3 regions of the Kosakonia oryzae genome follow, and region 3 is predicted to be linked to each of the others. Evidence: predicted binding sites of a transcription regulator. Region 3 holds the regulator's gene; each other region holds the start of a gene.

Region 1 (6,053 bases), 180 kb from region 3:
GCTGGTTTCGCCGCCGGGAACCGGAACTTCAGTACCTATCACGTAGGTCAGGTTTTTTTTCAGCGCGTCGCTGGCGGTTTCTTCCGCCGCCTGGCACAGACGTGCGGCGCGTTCGGCGACAACATGCGGTTCCAGCGGAACCGGATCGTCGGCGCAGGACATCGATGCATCCAGATGGATTTTGCTGAAACCGGCAGCCACATAGGCTTTGATCAGCTCGACGGATTTTTCCATCGCGGCGGTGGCGTCTTCGTTTTGCCAGCAGTTAGGCCCAAGGTGATCGCCGCCAAGGATTAGCCGCTCCCGTGGAAAGCCGACCTCATCGGCGATGCGGTAGACAAAGTCGCGGAAATCGGCGGGTTTCATGCCGGTATAGCCGCCAAACTGATTGACCTGGTTCGAGGTTGCTTCGATCAATACTTTCGCGTCGGTCGATAAATCAAAGCGCAACGCGGCTTCAATGACCAGCGGGTGCGCTGAGCAAACAGAACAGATACCGAGGTGCTCCCCCGCTTTATGGCGGGCAATAATCTCTTTCACGTCTTCCTCCGGTTATTACGCAATATTTTCAAAAGGTTGTGGCGTTACAGTTTGCCTTCGCAGCCGCAGACGCCGATCACTTTGCGCACCACCTCTTTCATGGCCGTTTTGGCCGGAACCATGTAGTGGCGCGGATCGCTGGCATCCGGGTGCGAAGCAAACCAGGCCTTTAACGCGTCTGAGAAGGCGATTTTCAGTTCGGTAGCGACGTTCACCTTGCACACGCCCAGCGCGATGGCACGGCGAATATCCGCTGCGGGCAGCCCGGATGCGCCGTGCAAAACCAGCGGAATATCAACCTGTTGGCGTATTTCCGCCAGCCGTTCAAAATCGAGTTTCGGCTCGGCGGTATAAAGGCCGTGTGCGGTGCCAATCGCCACTGCGAGCGAATCAATACCGGTTTTCTCGACGAAATCTTTGGCCTGTTGCGGGTTGGTGTAGCGGGTGTCTTTTGCATCGACAATCAGATCGTCTTCCTGCCCGCCGAGGCGGCCCAGCTCCGCTTCCACGCTAGCGTCGTAGCGATGGCATAAATCCGTTACCGCTTTCACCAGTGCAACATTGTCGTGGTAGGGGAAGTGGGAACCATCGATCATCACCGAACGAATACCGGCCTGAACTTTGGCTTCTATGTCGCTGAACGTTTCATGGTGATCGAGATGAATGGCCAGTGGCTGGTTGAAGTGGCTGGCCAGATTACCGGCGATAGCGACCAGATTGCCGACGCCTGCATAACTGAATGTCCCTGGTGTGCCCGCAACAATCAGCGGGGAGCGCAATTCGGCTGCAGTTTCGACCACCACTTGTAAGGTTTCGAGATTGTGGATATTGAATGCGGGCACCGCGTAACCTTCACGTTGTGCTTTGTTAAGCATGGTTTTCGTCGAAATGATATACACACTGCCTCCGAAATCTTTCGTTTGTTTTCTTCGAAAGAATTTATAGGCTTTCGTAATGTTTTTTTGTGATTGACATCTGGAAAATGAAAATTTCGAAAGTGAAAGGAAGGTTGTGAAAGAAAAAGCAGGCAAAAAAAAAGCATGGCCGAAGCCATGCTGAAAAGTGAGGTTTACGCTTTTGTTATTAAAATCAAGTCACCGGAGCCGGGTTAAACACGGCGAGCTGGTTATGCAGCCCCCACTGATCGGAGAAGGTTTTCTTACGGCCGCTGGCGACATCAAGGATAAAGTGGAACAGCTTCCAACCCACATCCTCGATGGTCTCTTCGCCGGTGGCGATCGTCCCGGCATTAATATCCATTAAGTCATACCAGCGATTTGCCAGCTCGGTGCGGGTCGCCATTTTGATTACCGGTACGGCAACCAGGCCGTACGGCGTGCCACGCCCGGTGGTAAACACTTGTACGGTGATCCCGGAAGCCACCTGTTGCGTACCGCAGACGAAGTCGCTCGCCGGTGTTGCGGCATAAATCAGCCCGCGTTTGGTCGGACGTTGACCCGGAGAGAGCACTTCAGAGATGGCGCTCTTACCGGATTTCGCGATTGAACCCAGCGCTTTTTCCACGATATTCGCCAGGCCGCCTTTTTTGTTCCCCGGAGAAGGGTTAGCGCTGCGGTCGGTTTTACCCATATCGAGATAGTTATCGTACCAGGCCATCTCTTCCAGCAGGCGTTTGCCCACTTCTTCGTTGATGGCACGCGGCGTCAGCAGGTGAATCGCATCACGTACTTCGGTCACTTCGGAGAACATTACTGTACCGCCGCAGCGAATAATCAGGTCGGAGGCATAGCCCACCGCCGGGTTCGCCGTCACGCCGGAGAATGCATCGCTGCCGCCACACTGCATACCAACTACCAGTTCGGAGGCCGGGCAGGTTTCGCGTTTACGCTGGTTCAGCTTGGCCAGGTGGCGCTCGGCAACCTGCAGAATATCCTCAACCATTGAGCGGAAACCCACATGCTGCTCATCCTGCAAACGAACAATACTGGCGCTGTCGACCGGGATGGCTTTCACATCCTCGGTCCCTTCCAGCAGACGTTCCGGCTGCAATTTTTCACAGCCCAGGCCAATTACCATGACCTCGCCGCCGAAGTTCGGGTTCAGCGAAATGTTATGAATGGTGCGAATGGGAATGACTGCCGCCGGTGCGTTAATGGCCACGCCGCAGCCATACAGGTGATTCAGGCCGACCACGCCGTCAACGTTCGGGTATTTCGGCAGCAGATCGCGCTCAATGATCTTCACGACGTAATCGACCACGCCCGCAACGCAGTGCACGCTGGTGGTCAGGCCGAGCAGGTTCTTGGTGCCGACGCTTCCATCCGCGTTGCGGTAGCCTTCAAAGGTATACCCCTCCAGCGGCGGCAGCGGCTCCGGGACTTTCGTCGCCAGCGGCAGTGTATTCAGCGGCGGTGCTTTCGGCAGCTCAACCATGGATTCATCAATCCAGCTACCGCGGGGGATATCGCGCATGGCGTAGCCAATGATCTCGCCATAGCGCACGATTTCGCCGTGCTGGGGGATATCAACCAGCGCCACTTTATGGCCTTGTGGAATATGCTCAATTAGCTCGAGACCGTCCGGAAAACGGGTTCCCGCCTTTAAGCCATTGTCATTGACGATGATAGCGACATTATCCGTGTCGTGTACCTTAATATAAAACGCCCCTGGCGGTTGCTGTCTAATTTCAATGTTGGACATTGTCAAGTAATCTCCAGCTAACTTATACGATGCATTGCTCTATAAAAGCGGAATTATTCTTTATTCTGGAATTAATATCGGGAATAAAAATCTTGTTTGCTGAAATAAGAATGTCAGGAGTTTAAATATTAAAATGTGATCTAAATCACTTATTATCCTGATTCCCCATCTGGCGGGGCTGCATATTGTGAGATCTGTGCATCAGCGCCCAGGCTTATGTGCAAATGCTCAAAATAATCTTTTCGCGCAATGTTAAAATTGAGCAACCCACCAGTGTGTGGCGTCCTGTCGGTGATTATACTGAAGGCTAATAAAATCAAAGTGCCATTATCTGATAATAAGTTTCGAGTGCTTAAATAAAATCAGATAAGAAACGTCTCAATAATTATATTTTAAAGTTAGCGGCGCCCAAGGAAATTTAAAATGACTATCGAAGATTCTGTCGTGGAAACAAAACGGGGGTTGCCGACCCGTTATTTAATTCTGCTGATTATATTTATCGTAACAGCAGTGAATTATGCAGACCGCGCCACATTGTCCATTGCAGGGACAGAAGTGGCGAAAGAGCTGCAATTGGATGCTGTATCGATGGGCTACATTTTTTCGGCTTTCGGCTGGGCTTACCTGCTGATGCAAATCCCTGGCGGCTGGCTGCTTGACCGCTTCGGCTCTAAAAAAGTGTACACATGGAGCCTCTTTTTCTGGTCGCTCTTTACTTTCCTGCAAGGTTTTGTCGACGTTTTCCCGATCGCCTGGGCCGGCATTTCCATGTTTTTCATGCGTTTTATGCTGGGCTTCTCTGAAGCGCCTTCATTCCCGGCAAATGCCCGCATCGTTGCGGCCTGGTTCCCGGCGAAAGAGCGCGGTACGGCATCAGCGATTTTTAACTCTGCACAGTACTTCTCACTGGCGCTGTTCTCGCCGCTGCTGGGCTGGTTGACCTTTGCCTGGGGCTGGGAACATGTCTTCACCGTAATGGGCGTGATCGGTTTTGTGCTGACCTTTGCCTGGATGAAATTTGTCCACAACCCGACCGATCACCCGCGTATGAGCCGCGAAGAGCTGGAGTATATTGAGAAAAACGGCGCGGTTGTCGATATGGACCACAAAAAAGCCGACGATGGCAAAAATGCGGGTCCAAAAATGGATTATATCAAGCAGTTGCTGTGCAACCGCATGATGCTTGGCGTCTTTTTCGGGCAATACTTCCTGAACACCATTACCTGGTTCTTCCTGACATGGTTCCCGATTTACCTGGTGCAGGAAAAAGGCATGTCGATACTGAAAGTGGGGTTTGTCGCGTCCATTCCGGCGCTGTGTGGTTTTGCCGGTGGCGTGCTGGGCGGCCTGTTTTCTGACTATCTGATTAAGCGCGGCTCCACCCTGACGATGGCGCGTAAATTCCCTATCGTGGTCGGGATGTTACTGGCTTCCAGCATCATTCTGTGTAACTACACCGATAACACGGCGATGGTCGTCGCACTGATGGCGCTCGCCTTCTTCGGTAAAGGTTTTGGCGCACTGGGTTGGCCGGTTATCTCCGACGTCGCGCCGAAAGAGATTGTCGGTCTGTGCGGTGGTGTATTCAACGTATTTGGTAACGTGGCTTCTATCGTGACGCCGCTGGTCATCGGATACATGGTTAAAGAGTTGCATTCTTTCAACGGTGCGTTGGTGTTCGTAGGCTGTTCAGCACTGATGATGATGGTCTGCTATCTGTTCGTGGTCGGCGACATCAAACGTATGGAATTGAAGAAATAAGCAACGACACATTTAAGGTACAAAAGATGAATAACGATATCTTCCCAAACAAATTCAAGGCCGCGCTGGCGGCCCAACAGATTCAAATCGGTTGTTGGTCTGCGCTGGGTAGTCATATCAGCACTGAAGTTCTGGGCCTGGCAGGCTTTGACTGGCTGCTTCTGGACGGCGAACACGCCCCAAACGACGTGCTCACTTTTGTACCGCAGTTAATGGCGTTGAAAGGCAGCGTCAGCGCGCCGGTAGTGCGCGTGCCGACTAACGATCCGGTGGTCATCAAACGCCTGCTGGATATCGGCTTTTACAACTTCCTCATCCCGTTTGTGGAAACCGAAGAAGAAGCGGTGAATGCGGTAGCGGCAACTCGTTATCCGCCGGAAGGCATTCGCGGCGTGTCGGTTTCCCATCGCGCCAATATGTTCGGCACCGTGCCGGATTACTTCCGTCAGTCCAACGCCAATATCACCATCCTGGTACAAATCGAAAGCCAGGCCGGTGTGGATAACCTTGATGCAATCCTTACCACCGACGGCGTGGATGGCGTGTTTGTCGGCCCAAGCGATCTGGCGGCGACGCTGGGTTACATCGGTAACGCGGCGCACCCGGAAGTTCAGCGCACCATTCAGCACATTTTTGCCCGCGCGAAAGCGCACAACAAACCGAGCGGCATTCTGGCGCCGGTGGAAGCTGATGCTCGCCGCTACCTGGAATGGGGGGCGACCGTCGTTGCGGTTGGCAGCGATTTGGGCGTATTCCGTTCGGCGACGCAGAAACTGGCCGACACCTTTAAAAAATAACCAAACCACCCTTTAAAAGAGAGACGCAATTATGACGATGAAAGTTGGTTTCATTGGCCTTGGCATCATGGGTAAACCAATGAGTAAAAACCTCATTAAAGCAGGTTACTCACTGGTGGTCGTGGACCGTAACCAGGAAGCGGTGGCTGAACTTATCGCCGCGGGCGCGGAAACGGCAGCGAACGGGAAAGCGGTTGCTGAGAAGTGCGATGTCATCATCACCATGCTGCCGAACTCCCCGCACGTGAAAGAAGTGGCGCTGGGTGAAGGCGGCATTATTGAAGGCGCTAAAGC
Region 2 (6,053 bases), 460 kb from region 3:
AATCAATGGGCGCAACCGCATCGCGCCCGCTGAAAAAGGCGCTGGCCTGTAATAGACGGATAGCTTTTTTCCAGCGGCGATCGGAAACATACGGCGCATTCGGTAAGGCATCGAGCTGCTGGCGCAGCGTATAGATCAACTCAAAGACCGGATCGGGCAGTTTGACCAGCCCAATCTCCAGTTGCCAACGCTGATATTCCTCGTCGGTGATTTGCAATTCGGCGGGCACCGGGTTTTCGTTCTCGTCCTGCTGGCTGACCAGCATGGAACGGAAATTCCCCTTCTCCTGCACTTTGTCGAGCCACAGGCGGATTAACATGCGATCATACAGCGCTTCGAGGCTGCTGTCGGTTTCCGGCAGTTCGTTCGAGGCGGCCACCAGCAAACGCATCGGGATCTTCTCTTCGCTCGCGCCGTTACGGAATCGACGTTCGTTAATGGCGGTGAGCAGGGTGTTGAGGATCGCCGGGCCGGCTTTCCAGATCTCATCCAGAAACACGATTTCTGCTTCCGGAAGATAACCGTCGGTTAAGCGCTCATAGCGCCCCTCATCTTTTAGCGCCTGAATGGAGAGCGGACCAAAAACCTCTTCCGGCGTGGAGAAGCGCGTCATCAGGTATTCAAAGGCGCGGGCATGTTTAAAGGCGAATTTCAGACGACGAGCGATCAGGCTTTTCGCAATGCCTGGAGGGCCAAGAAGAAATACGCTCTCGCCGCTCAGCGCGGCCAGCAGGCACAACCGGATAGCGTGGCTACGCTCAAAGAGTCCTTTTTCCAGCGTGCTGCTTAAGCGGGAAATTCTTTCTGCTAATAAATGTGAGTGAGCCATAATAGATTTGCGTCCTTTCGCCGTGATATCCGGCTTGCAAAAGCGAGTATAGACGTTTCCGAAAGGGCTTGTAATAGACTGAAGAACGGCTTTATTTTCATTGCGCCAGATTAATGTGGCCGCATTTAGGGGTACGATTTTGCAAATAATCGTGCATACTGTGCGCTTTTTGTGAGCCAAGGGACTAAGCACACATTTGTCATTCAAACAAAAGATTAGTCTATGAGCACTGATAATAAACAATCGTTACCCGCTGTCACTCTTGCGGCAATTGGGGTTGTCTACGGTGATATCGGCACCAGCCCACTTTATACACTTCGTGAATGTTTGTCTGGTCAGTTTGGCTTTGGCGTTGAGCGTGATGCCGTCTTCGGCTTTTTGTCACTGATCTTCTGGCTGCTGGTTTTTGTGGTCTCCATTAAGTATCTGACGTTCGTCATGCGCGCGGATAACGCCGGTGAAGGCGGTATTCTGACGCTGATGTCGCTGGCCGGTCGCAACACTTCGGCCAGAATGACTTCGGTGCTGGTGATCATGGGATTGATTGGCGGCAGCTTTTTCTATGGTGAGGTGGTTATTACCCCCGCGATCTCGGTGATGTCGGCGATAGAGGGGCTGGAGATTGTCGCGCCTTCGCTCGATAGCTGGATTGTGCCGCTGTCGATTATCGTGTTAACCCTGCTGTTTATGATTCAAAAGCACGGTACCGGATTGGTGGGGAAACTGTTTGCACCAATCATGCTGGCGTGGTTTTTGATTCTGGCCGTGCTGGGCGCGCGCGGTATTATCGAAAATCCCGAAGTATTGCAGGCGCTGAATCCGCTTTGGGCGGTGAATTTCTTCCTTGAATACAAGACTGTCTCTTTTGTTGCGCTTGGCGCCGTGGTGCTGTCGATCACCGGTGTCGAGGCGCTGTATGCGGATATGGGGCATTTCGGTAAGCTGCCGATCCGCGTGGCGTGGTTTATTGTGGTGCTGCCGTCGCTGGTGCTGAATTACTTTGGCCAAGGCGCATTGTTGTTGAAGACGCCGGAAGCGATTAAAAACCCCTTCTTCCTGCTGGCGCCTGAGTGGGCGCTGATCCCAATGTTGATTATCGCCACGCTGGCGACGGTCATTGCGTCGCAGGCGGTTATTTCGGGTGTCTTCTCGCTAACTCGTCAGGCGGTGCGTCTGGGCTATCTGGCGCCGATGCGTATTATCCATACCTCGGAGATGGAATCCGGGCAAATCTATATCCCGTTCATTAACTGGCTACTCTATTTTGCGGTAGTGCTGGTGATTGTCAGCTTTGAACACTCCAGCAATCTGGCGGCGGCTTACGGTATTGCCGTTACCGGGACGATGGTGCTGACCTCCATTCTTTCCACGACCGTGGCACGCAAAAACTGGCACTGGAATAAAGTGCTGGTGGGGCTGATTCTGATCTTCTTACTGAGTATCGATGTGCCGCTGTTCTCGGCGAACCTCGATAAAATCGTTTCCGGCGGCTGGTTACCGTTAACGCTCGGCATGGTGATGTTCCTGGTGATGACCACCTGGAAAAGTGAACGGTTCCGCCTGCTGCGCCGCATGCACGAACACGGCAACTCTCTGGAGGCGATGATTGCGTCGCTGGAGAAATCGCCGCCGGTTCGTGTGCCGGGTACGGCGGTGTATATGTCCCGTGCGCTGAATGTCATTCCGTTTGCCATGATGCATAACCTGAAGCACAACAAGGTGCTGCATGAACGCGTGATCCTGCTGACGCTGCGTACTGAAGATGCGCCTTACGTCCACAATGTGCGTCGGGTGCAGATTGAACAGTTATCGCCGACTTTCTGGCGCGTGGTGGCCAGTTACGGCTGGCGCGAAACGCCGAACGTTGAAGAGGTGTTCCATCGCTGCGGTCTGGAAGGGCTCAATTGCCGGATGATGGAAACTTCCTTCTTTATGTCGCATGAGTCGTTGATCCTCGGTAAACGACCATGGTATTTGCGGCTGCGCGGCAAGCTCTACCTGGTATTACAGCGCAACGCGCTGCGCGCACCGGACCAGTTTGAGATCCCACCAAACCGGGTTATCGAGTTGGGAACGCAGGTTGAAATTTAACGGTTTAAAACCCCTCTTTATGAGGGGTTTTTGTTATTTATGCCTGTGAATTTCATTTAAGATAATCAAGCTGATTTTTTCATCACATTCAGACGCGAAACGTTTCGATATCGATCACACTTCTACAACTGAGACATAGTTATAAGATTATTCTTTGTACTACACTGCGTTCAGCGAAACGTTTCGCTAGTGGAGCATAAAAAATGAAAAAAGGTCGTGTATTGAACGCTGACATTTCGTCAGTTATCTCTCGTCTTGGTCATACCGATACGCTGGTGGTATGTGATGCCGGGTTGCCGGTGCCGCGTAATACGCAACGCATTGATATGGCGCTAACGCAGGGCGTACCGTCCTTTATGCAGGTGCTGGATGTGGTGACCGCCGAAATGCAGGTTGAATCCGCTATCCTGGCGCTGGAAATCAAAGAACATAATCCGCAGCTCCACGAAACGTTGCTTAAGTCTCTTGAGCAACTGCAACAACACCAGGGAAACACCATAGAAGTGCGGTACGTTACGCACGAGCAGTTTAAAAAACACACCGCGGACAGTCATGCGGTGATTCGCAGCGGGGAGTGTTCCCCGTTTGCGAATATCATTCTCTGTGCTGGCGTCACTTTCTGAGGCCATCATGGACGCGTTACTGCAACTCAAGGGGATCGATAAAGCCTTCCCCGGCGTTAAAGCTCTTTCCGGCGCGGCGCTGAATGTCTATCCAGGCCGCGTAATGGCGCTGGTAGGTGAAAACGGCGCCGGTAAATCCACGATGATGAAAGTGCTGACGGGGATTTATACCCGCGACGCCGGTTCGCTGCTGTGGCTGGGAAAAGAGACCACCTTTAACGGCCCAAAATCATCGCAGGAAGCCGGTATCGGCATCATCCACCAGGAACTGAATCTGATCCCGCAGCTCACCATCGCTGAGAATATTTTTCTCGGACGTGAGTTCGTCAATCGCTTCGGCAAAATCGACTGGAAAAAGATGTTTGCTGAAGCCGACAAGCTGCTGGCCAAACTGAATCTGCGCTTTAAGAGCGATCGGCTGGTCGGGGAACTCTCCATCGGCGATCAGCAAATGGTCGAAATCGCCAAAGTGATGAGCTACGAATCGCAAGTCATCATTATGGATGAACCCACCGATGCCCTGACGGACACCGAAACCGAATCGCTGTTCCGCGTGATCCGCGAGCTGAAATCGCAGGGGCGCGGCATTGTCTATATCTCCCATCGTCTGAAAGAGATCTTCGAGATTTGCGATGACGTGACGGTTTTCCGTGACGGGCAGTTTATCGCCGAGCGTGAAGTGGCGACGCTCACCGAAGATACGCTGATCGAAATGATGGTTGGGCGCAAGCTGGAAGATCAATACCCGCGGCTGGATCAAGCGCCGGGCGAAGTGCGTCTTACCGTCGATAATCTGTGTGGCCCCGGCGTGGAAAACGTCAGTTTCACCCTGCGCAAAGGCGAGATCCTTGGCGTCGCCGGGTTGATGGGCGCTGGCCGCACCGAACTGATGAAAGTGCTGTATGGCGCACTGCCGCGCACCAACGGTTATGTGACACTCGACGGTCATGAAGTGATCACCCGCTCTCCGCAGGACGGGCTGGCGAACGGCATCGTCTATATTTCAGAAGACCGTAAGCGTGACGGCTTAGTGCTCGGCATGTCGGTGAAAGAGAATATGTCGCTGACGGCGCTGCGTTACTTCAGCCGCGCGGGTGGTTCGCTGAAGCATAAAGATGAACAGCAGGCGGTGAATGATTTTATCCGTCTGTTCAATGTGAAAACGCCATCAATGGAGCAGGCAATTGGTTTGCTCTCCGGTGGTAATCAGCAAAAAGTGGCGATTGCCCGTGGTTTGATGACGCGGCCAAAAGTGCTGATCCTCGACGAACCGACGCGCGGCGTCGATGTGGGGGCGAAAAAAGAGATTTATCAGCTTATTAACCAGTTCAAGGCTGACGGGCTGAGCATCATCCTGGTCTCCTCTGAAATGCCGGAAGTGCTGGGAATGAGCGATCGCATTATGGTGATGCATGAAGGGCATCTCGGCGGTGAATTCACGCGCGAGCAGGCCACTCAGGAAGTGTTGATGGCTGCCGCTGTGGGCAAGCTTAATCGTGTGAATCAGGAGTAAAAAAGATGACTACCCAGGCTGTTTCTGGTCGCCGTTATTTCAGCAAAGCATGGCTAATGGAACAAAAATCGTTAATTGCTTTGCTGGTGTTGATTGCGATTGTTTCGACCATGAGTCCGAACTTTTTTACCGTCAATAACCTGCTGAACATCCTGCAACAAACCTCGGTAAACGCCATTATGGCGGTGGGGATGACGCTGGTTATCCTGACTTCGGGTATTGATCTGTCCGTCGGTTCCCTGCTGGCGCTCACCGGCGCGGTTGCGGCATCGATGATTGGCGTGGAAGTGAATGCGCTGGTGGCCGTTGCTGGTGCGTTGGCGCTCGGGGCGGCGATCGGTGCCGTTACCGGGGTGATTGTCGCGAAAGGCCGCGTGCAGGCGTTTATCGCGACTCTGGTAATGATGTTGCTGCTGCGCGGTGTAACGCTGGTTTACACCAATGGCAGCCCAATCAATACCGGATTTACCGCTAACGCAGATATTTTTGGCTGGTTTGGTATTGGTCGCCCGCTCGGGATCCCGACGCCAGTGTGGTTGATGGCTGTGGTCTTTATCGCCGCCTGGTATTTATTGCATCAAACTCGCCTGGGCCGCTATATCTATGCTCTGGGCGGTAACGAAGCGGCGACGCGCTTGTCCGGCATCTCCGTCGATAAAGTGAAAATTATCGTCTACTCGCTGTGCGGCCTGCTGGCTTCACTGGCGGGCATTATTGAAGTGGCGCGTCTCTCTTCTGCTCAGCCTACTGCGGGGGCCGGTTATGAACTGGATGCTATTGCTGCGGTGGTATTGGGCGGAACCAGTCTGGCTGGCGGTAAAGGTCGCATTGTTGGGACGTTGATCGGCGCATTGATTCTGGGCTTCCTCAATAATGGATTGAATTTGTTGAGCGTTTCCTCCTATTACCAGATGATCGTTAAAGCAGTGGTGATTCTGCTCGCGGTGCTGGTAGACAACAAAAAGCAGTAATTACCTACACAACAGGACTCGTGAAT
Region 3 (6,053 bases):
TTTTCGTCAAGCATTTGCAGCAGATCGGCGAAAAATATCAACTCTTTAGCGAAATTCGCGGCATGGGACTATTGGTTGGCGCTGAATTGACTGCGCCGTTTAAAGGCCGCGCGCGTGATTTTCTCTATGCTGCCGCAGAGGCGGGCGTAATGGTGCTGAACGCCGGTCCGGACGTCATGCGCTTTGCACCGTCGCTGGTTATTGACGAGCAGGATATTGATGAAGGGATGCGCCGCTTTGCCAGCGCAGTCGAGAAAGTGGTTAATGGTTAAGACGTCGGCTTAGCCAAATGCCGTGATGCGGGCGCTGACGCCATGCCACTGACGAAATGGTGTGCATGGTGTTCAGATGCCCGATAACCCGTTGTAAATGCTGTTCAAGCGTGCTCATTGGCCCGTGGGTCAGCGTTTCCGGCGCTTCCAGAATATTGACGTCACCGGACTCTCCCGGCCCGTCATACTCCAGCCGCTGCTGACAACGCTGCAGCGCAATTTCACAGGACTGCAAATAGCGCTGCGCCAGTTCCGGCGTCAGCATCGTATGCTCGCGCGCCAGCGTGGTCATCGCATTGATATGTTCGACAATAAATTGGCTGTGTGTGACCCACAACTTCATATCTTCCAGATAGCGGGTGTTAAAGCCGGGTTCCTGCATTGCCTGATTGAGCGAGTTAAAAAGTGCATTATGTGCCTGGTTGACGCGCATACGCTGCCAGGCGAGCGGTGTTGGCTGCGGGTCATCGCTGAGGATCAGGCGAATCGCCTGCTGATCTGTTTCCAGCGCGTCGTGGGCATTCTGACGCAGCAAGCCGCTTTGCCATTGCGGCCACAACCAGACCATACCGCCAAAGGCGATCAGGCAGCCAATTAAGGTATCGATTAGCCGCGCGACAATAAATTCTTCGCCATTTAAGGTCAGCAGTTGCAATGAGTACACCGCGGTAATGGTAAAACCGACCATCGCCCAGCCGTAACTTTTGCGGATAATCAGATAGCTGACCAGCGTAATCAATAACATGGCCGTCAGCGTAAAACCGAGCGGAACATGAAAGTGCAGCGTGATCCCGGCGATCACCAGCCCGGCAAGGGTTCCTGCCGCCCGGTGGACAATGCGCACGCGTGTCGCGCCATAACCATTTTGCGTGACAAACATAATCGTCATCATGATCCAGTAGGGCTTCGGCAGATGCAGGGCGCTGCCCATCAGGCTGGCAATACTGAGCATTACGCTGATGCGCGCCGCATTACGCAGCGCGGCAGATTTCAGGGATAAATAGCTTTTCAGCGCCGGGAGCAATGGCAATCGACGCTGCTTCTCCGCCATCAGATCGCGGATGTACAGAGGACGCTGCGTACGCAGTACGCGGGCGATGCGGCTAAAGTGCCAGGCGCAAAACTGGCCTACCGGATTATCCGGGTGCTGGCGGGCGATTTTTTCCAGCGCGCCGATTTGCTTCTCCATTGTGAAACGCGTCGGATAGCGATGGTAGAGAATGTCGTCCGCCAGCACGCGTAAACGGGCGGCGACGGTCTGCGCATTCCAGCGAATCACCTGCTCGGCGTGGGTTTGTTCAACCAGCTTTTGTACCTCTTCCGGCTGGTGCAGGCTGACGGAAATATGCTCTTGCAAATCCAGCGCGACCTGGAAAACGCGCAGCAGGCGTTTGTAGTCGTTATGCTGATTGGCCGCCAGCATATGCAGCTGTTGGTAGCACTGGCTAATCATATCCACCACTTTTTGCTGGCGTGCAAGCAGCGGCGGCAGGGCTTTTTCCGGATCGGCATGCTGCGTCAGCAGGCTGTATTTGGCTTCGCAATAATCAGCCAGTTGCCGGTAGAGCAAACTTAACGATTCGCGCAGTGGTTGTTCTCGCCACATCCAGAACCAGAACCAGTTAAACAGCCCGTACCATAGCGTGCCCAGCGTGTAGATCAGCAGTGGCTCCCACACCGGCATATTCCCGGCGAGGCTGAGCGTGAAGATGGCGGCAATCAGCGAGGCGGGCAATAAACGCCCGTGCAATGCGCTGATCTCGGCCGTGACGCCCAGTAGCAGAGTCAGCATGGTAAAGATCAGCGGCAGCGGAAGATCTTCCGCCAGCAACAATTGCACCGCCAGGCTGCTACCTGCAAACAGACAGCCGCCAATCATCAGGCGCTTAAAGAAGCGCTTATGCGGCGTGTCGAGACCGGCAATGTTGCAGCAAGCGGGAACGAGTGAGAAAAGCAGACCCTGTTGCAGATGGCCGACGAGCAGGCCAATCGCCACAGGCAGACATAACACCAGCGTTTGTCGCAGTGCGTAGTTGATTTCGGGGTGATAAATCAGCCTGCGCCACATGAGGAGAGAAAACGGCGCGCCGGGTAAACGATGCGCCGTTTTACGGATTAACGTGTTCCGTATACCACGATGGTTTTGCCGTGGGCGGAGATCAGGTTTTGATCTTCCAGCATTTTCAGGATGCGGCCGACAGTCTCACGGGAGCAACCAACGATTTGGCCAATCTCCTGGCGAGTGATTTTAATCTGCATGCCGTCCGGGTGAGTCATTGCGTCCGGCTGTTTTGCCAGATTAAGCAATGTCTGCGCGATACGGCCCGTTACGTCCAGGAACGCCAGGTTGCCGACTTTCTCCGAGGTCACCTGAAGGCGACGCGCCATCTGCGCGGAGAGACGCATCAGAATATCCGGGTTCACCTGGATAAGCTGACGGAATTTTTTGTAGGAAATTTCGGCGACTTCACAAGCGGTCTTGGCGCGTACCCAGGCACTGCGCTCCTGACCTTCTTCGAACAAGCCCAGTTCACCGATAAAATCACCCTGATTAAGGTAAGAGAGAATCATCTCTTTACCTTCCTCATCCTTGATTAGCACTGCCACTGAGCCTTTAACGATGTAATACAGCGTTTCCGCCTTTTCACCCTGGTGAATCAGCGTGCTCTTCGACGGGTACTTATGAATGTGGCAATGAGACAAGAACCATTCGAGAGTCGGGTCTGTTTGCGGTTTGCCAAGCACCATGCGCGGTTATCCTCTGTTATAAGCTGGCTCCGAAAGCGGGGATATAGGTTTCAGCCTGCTTGCGGGGTTGCAATCAAAGCTTCTCATGTCCTGAGAAGTGGGCCGTCAGCGTTATCTGCGGCCTCTAATCTACGATGTCATGCATACATGCGTAACATCCATTTATCTTTGTAGCATCCAGATTGTTTTAGCATAGGTTTTCACGCCTGTCTCCTGGTGTCTCGCTTCAGCATGACGCAGGTCGCCTTCCGTTGCGAGTTTTGTTATGTACGCGTAATCTGTGGAGAAAATTACTACTCCGGAGTGTATAAAATGCAGGCACGTGTGAAATGGGTTGAAGGGTTGACCTTCCTGGGTGAGTCCGCATCTGGCCACCAAATTCTGATGGACGGTAATTCCGGGGATAAAGCGCCAAGCCCGATGGAGATGGTGCTGATGGCGGCGGGCGGTTGCAGTGCAATCGACGTCGTTTCCATCCTGCAGAAAGGGCGCCACGACGTGACCGACTGCGAAGTGAAGCTGACTTCCGAGCGCCGTGAAGAGGCACCGCGTCTGTTTACGCACATCAATCTGCACTTTATCGTCACCGGTAAGGCGCTGAAAGACGCGGCGGTTTCCCGCGCGGTGGATCTGTCGGCGGAAAAATATTGCTCCGTAGCGCTGATGCTGGAGAAGGCCGTGAAGATCACTCACTCCTACGAGGTTATCGAAGCCTGATGCCCTGGCCCGGCGCCAGGCTTGCCGGGCTACTTAATCTTTTTCCCTTCCATCAGCCGTTGCACCAGCGGCGTCATAATCAATTCCATCGCCAGCCCCATCTTGCCGCCCGGTACCACCAGCGTATCCATATGGGAAATAAACGAACCCTGCAGCATCGCCAACAGCCACGGGTAATCAATGCCCTGCAAATTCTGGAAGTGAATGACTACAAAGCTTTCATCCAGCGACGGAATGCCTTTTGCGGCAAATGGGTTAGAAGTATCGACCGTCGGCACGCGCTGGAAGTTGATGTGCGTGCGGGAAAACTGCGGGGTGATAAAGTTGATGTAATCTTCCATCGAGCGAACCACCGAATCCATCACCGCTTCACGGGAGTGCCCACGTTCGCTGGTGTCGCGAATCAGTTTCTGGATCCACTCCAGGTTGACGATCGGCACCACGCCAACCAGTAAATCAACGTGCCGCGCCACGTCATTTTGCGGTGTCACTACGCCGCCGTGCAGCCCTTCGTAAAACAGCACGTCGGTGGGTTCCGGCAGCGGTTGCCAGGGCGTAAACGTGCCCGGAACCTGATTCCACGGCACCGCTTCATCGTAGGTATGCAGATATTTACGCGTTTGCCCGGTTCCGCTCTGGCCATATTCGCTAAAGGTCTGTTCGAGCAGGCCAAAGTCATTGGCATCCGGGCCAAAGTAACTGATATGCCGCCCAAGATCGCGGGCTTTGCGGATCGCCATATCCATTTCCGGACGGGTAAAGCGATGGAAGCTGTCACCTTCCACTTCTGCGGCATGCATGTTGAGCTGGGCGAAGATTTTACGGAAGGCGACGCTGGTCGTGGTGGTTCCCGCGCCGCTGGAGCCAGTAACGGCGATGACCGGATGTTTGGCGGACATAGCAACTCCCTGAATAAAACTGTGTTTGCAGTATAGTCAGCCGCCATCTACCCGGTTAATTGTGGAACTGCCCACGCGGCATAATATTTACCGTCTCGTGCAGTTCCGACCACACCAGTACAGCTTCACCGCGTTGCAGTTGACGTTTAACGTCAGCGACCTTTTGTTCTAGCGAACGTTCATGTTCACCATAATCGGTGCCTTCGCGCAAGACAAAGCTCTCAATCAGATTGTTCAGCGTGTCGGCGTCAATCTCTTGCCAGGGAATAATCATGATGTTCTCAGCCAGGTGGAAAGCCAATCCGGAATGCGCTTTTCCAGCCACATTTCTGGTCGGCGCAGCGTACCGCCGACAAACCCGACATGACCGCCGTGTTCTGTCAGTTGGTACTCAATATTCGGCGGTAAATACCCGGCGTCCGGAATAACGTTATGATCCATAAATGGATCGTCTTTGGCGTGAATGATCAGCGTCGGTTTGCGGATCAACGGCAACTGCGGCATGGCGCTACAGCGGCGATAGTAATCCAGCGCATCAGCAAAGCCGTGAATTTTGGCGGTGATCAGATCGTCAAACTCGCGAATACGCCGCACTTTCCGCAGTGCTGGCAGCGTTGTCGGCAGCGAGCCAGGATAGGCTCTTAATTTGCGTGCGGCGTTCGCTTTCAGCAAATTTAGCAGGTAACGCTGATAAAAGCGGGAAAACCCTTTTTCCATATGATAGCTGCACGCTTCCAGCATCAATGGCGCAGAGACGATCACGGCTGCATCAACGGGAAGAGAATCATCGGCTTTGGCCAGCAGACAGCCGAGCATATTGCCGCCCAGCGAATAACCTACCGCTGCGGTCGGTGCCGGGCCGAAGGTTTCTGGCAGCCAGCGTAAAAACCAGGTGCCATCTTCGGTTTCACCGGAGTGGTAGATGCGGTTCAGGCGGTTGGGAATGCCGCTACACCCGCGAAAATGCATCACCACGCCCAGCCAGCCGCGCTCTTTTGCCGCATGGATCAGACCATGCGCATACGGGCTATGCAGGCTACCTTCCAGCCCGTGAAACACGACCAGACGCGGTTTGTGTTTTGCCTGCCCGGGCTCTTCGCTCCAGGCGAGATCGACGAAGTCGCCGTCCGGCAGCTCCAGGCGCTGCCACCAGGGATCAAACTGTAAGCGGCGGCGTAGAATGCGAGGCAGCATCGTTTGTAGATGCGGATTCCGCGCACCCGGCATCGGATGAAAGTTGTGCGAATCTTCCTGATTTTCAAGAAGATTTGCAGGTGTAATATCTGCCATCGTGTTAAATCATCTCAAGAAACTGACGCTTATTATACTTGCGAATATTTAAGCTGTTTAATACTTTGCTGCTGTTGTACCGTATTACGCTCTACGGACAGCCTTATAACGATTTAATAAATCAGCA

The links. The regulator CRP, encoded in region 3, controls carbon source genes, mostly activating them, when cyclic AMP is high. The targets are predictions, from matches to a motif close to ATGTGANNNNNNTCACAT.
Positions count from the first base shown of each region.
Region 1: a site for CRP is predicted at 3,335-3,352, ahead of garD (galactarate dehydratase). Genes of this name have one in related genera too.
Region 2: a site for CRP is predicted at 3,023-3,040, ahead of rbsD (D-ribose pyranase). Genes of this name have one in related genera too.

Region 1 is NZ_CP014007.2:594,606-600,658, forward strand. It holds gene gatZ (tagatose-bisphosphate aldolase subunit GatZ) at 1-540, opposite strand, end outside; gene AWR26_RS02890 (tagatose bisphosphate family class II aldolase) at 585-1,439, opposite strand; gene garD (galactarate dehydratase) at 1,630-3,201, opposite strand; gene AWR26_RS02900 (MFS transporter) at 3,625-4,962, shown strand; gene garL (2-dehydro-3-deoxyglucarate aldolase) at 4,989-5,759, shown strand; gene garR (2-hydroxy-3-oxopropionate reductase) at 5,791-6,053, shown strand, end outside.
Region 2 is NZ_CP014007.2:5,374,461-5,380,513, reverse strand. It holds gene ravA (ATPase RavA) at 1-829, opposite strand, end outside; gene kup (low affinity potassium transporter Kup) at 1,052-2,920, shown strand; gene rbsD (D-ribose pyranase) at 3,124-3,543, shown strand; gene rbsA (ribose ABC transporter ATP-binding protein RbsA) at 3,551-5,056, shown strand; gene rbsC (ribose ABC transporter permease) at 5,062-6,027, shown strand.
Region 3 is NZ_CP014007.2:417,752-423,804, forward strand. It holds gene argD (bifunctional acetylornithine/succinyldiaminopimelate transaminase) at 1-272, shown strand, start outside; gene AWR26_RS01890 (YccS/YhfK family putative transporter) at 262-2,340, opposite strand; gene crp (cAMP-activated global transcriptional regulator CRP) at 2,388-3,020, opposite strand; gene AWR26_RS01900 (OsmC family protein) at 3,333-3,737, shown strand; gene AWR26_RS01905 (phosphoribulokinase) at 3,767-4,636, opposite strand; gene AWR26_RS01910 (YheU family protein) at 4,692-4,910, opposite strand; gene AWR26_RS01915 (hydrolase) at 4,907-5,926, opposite strand.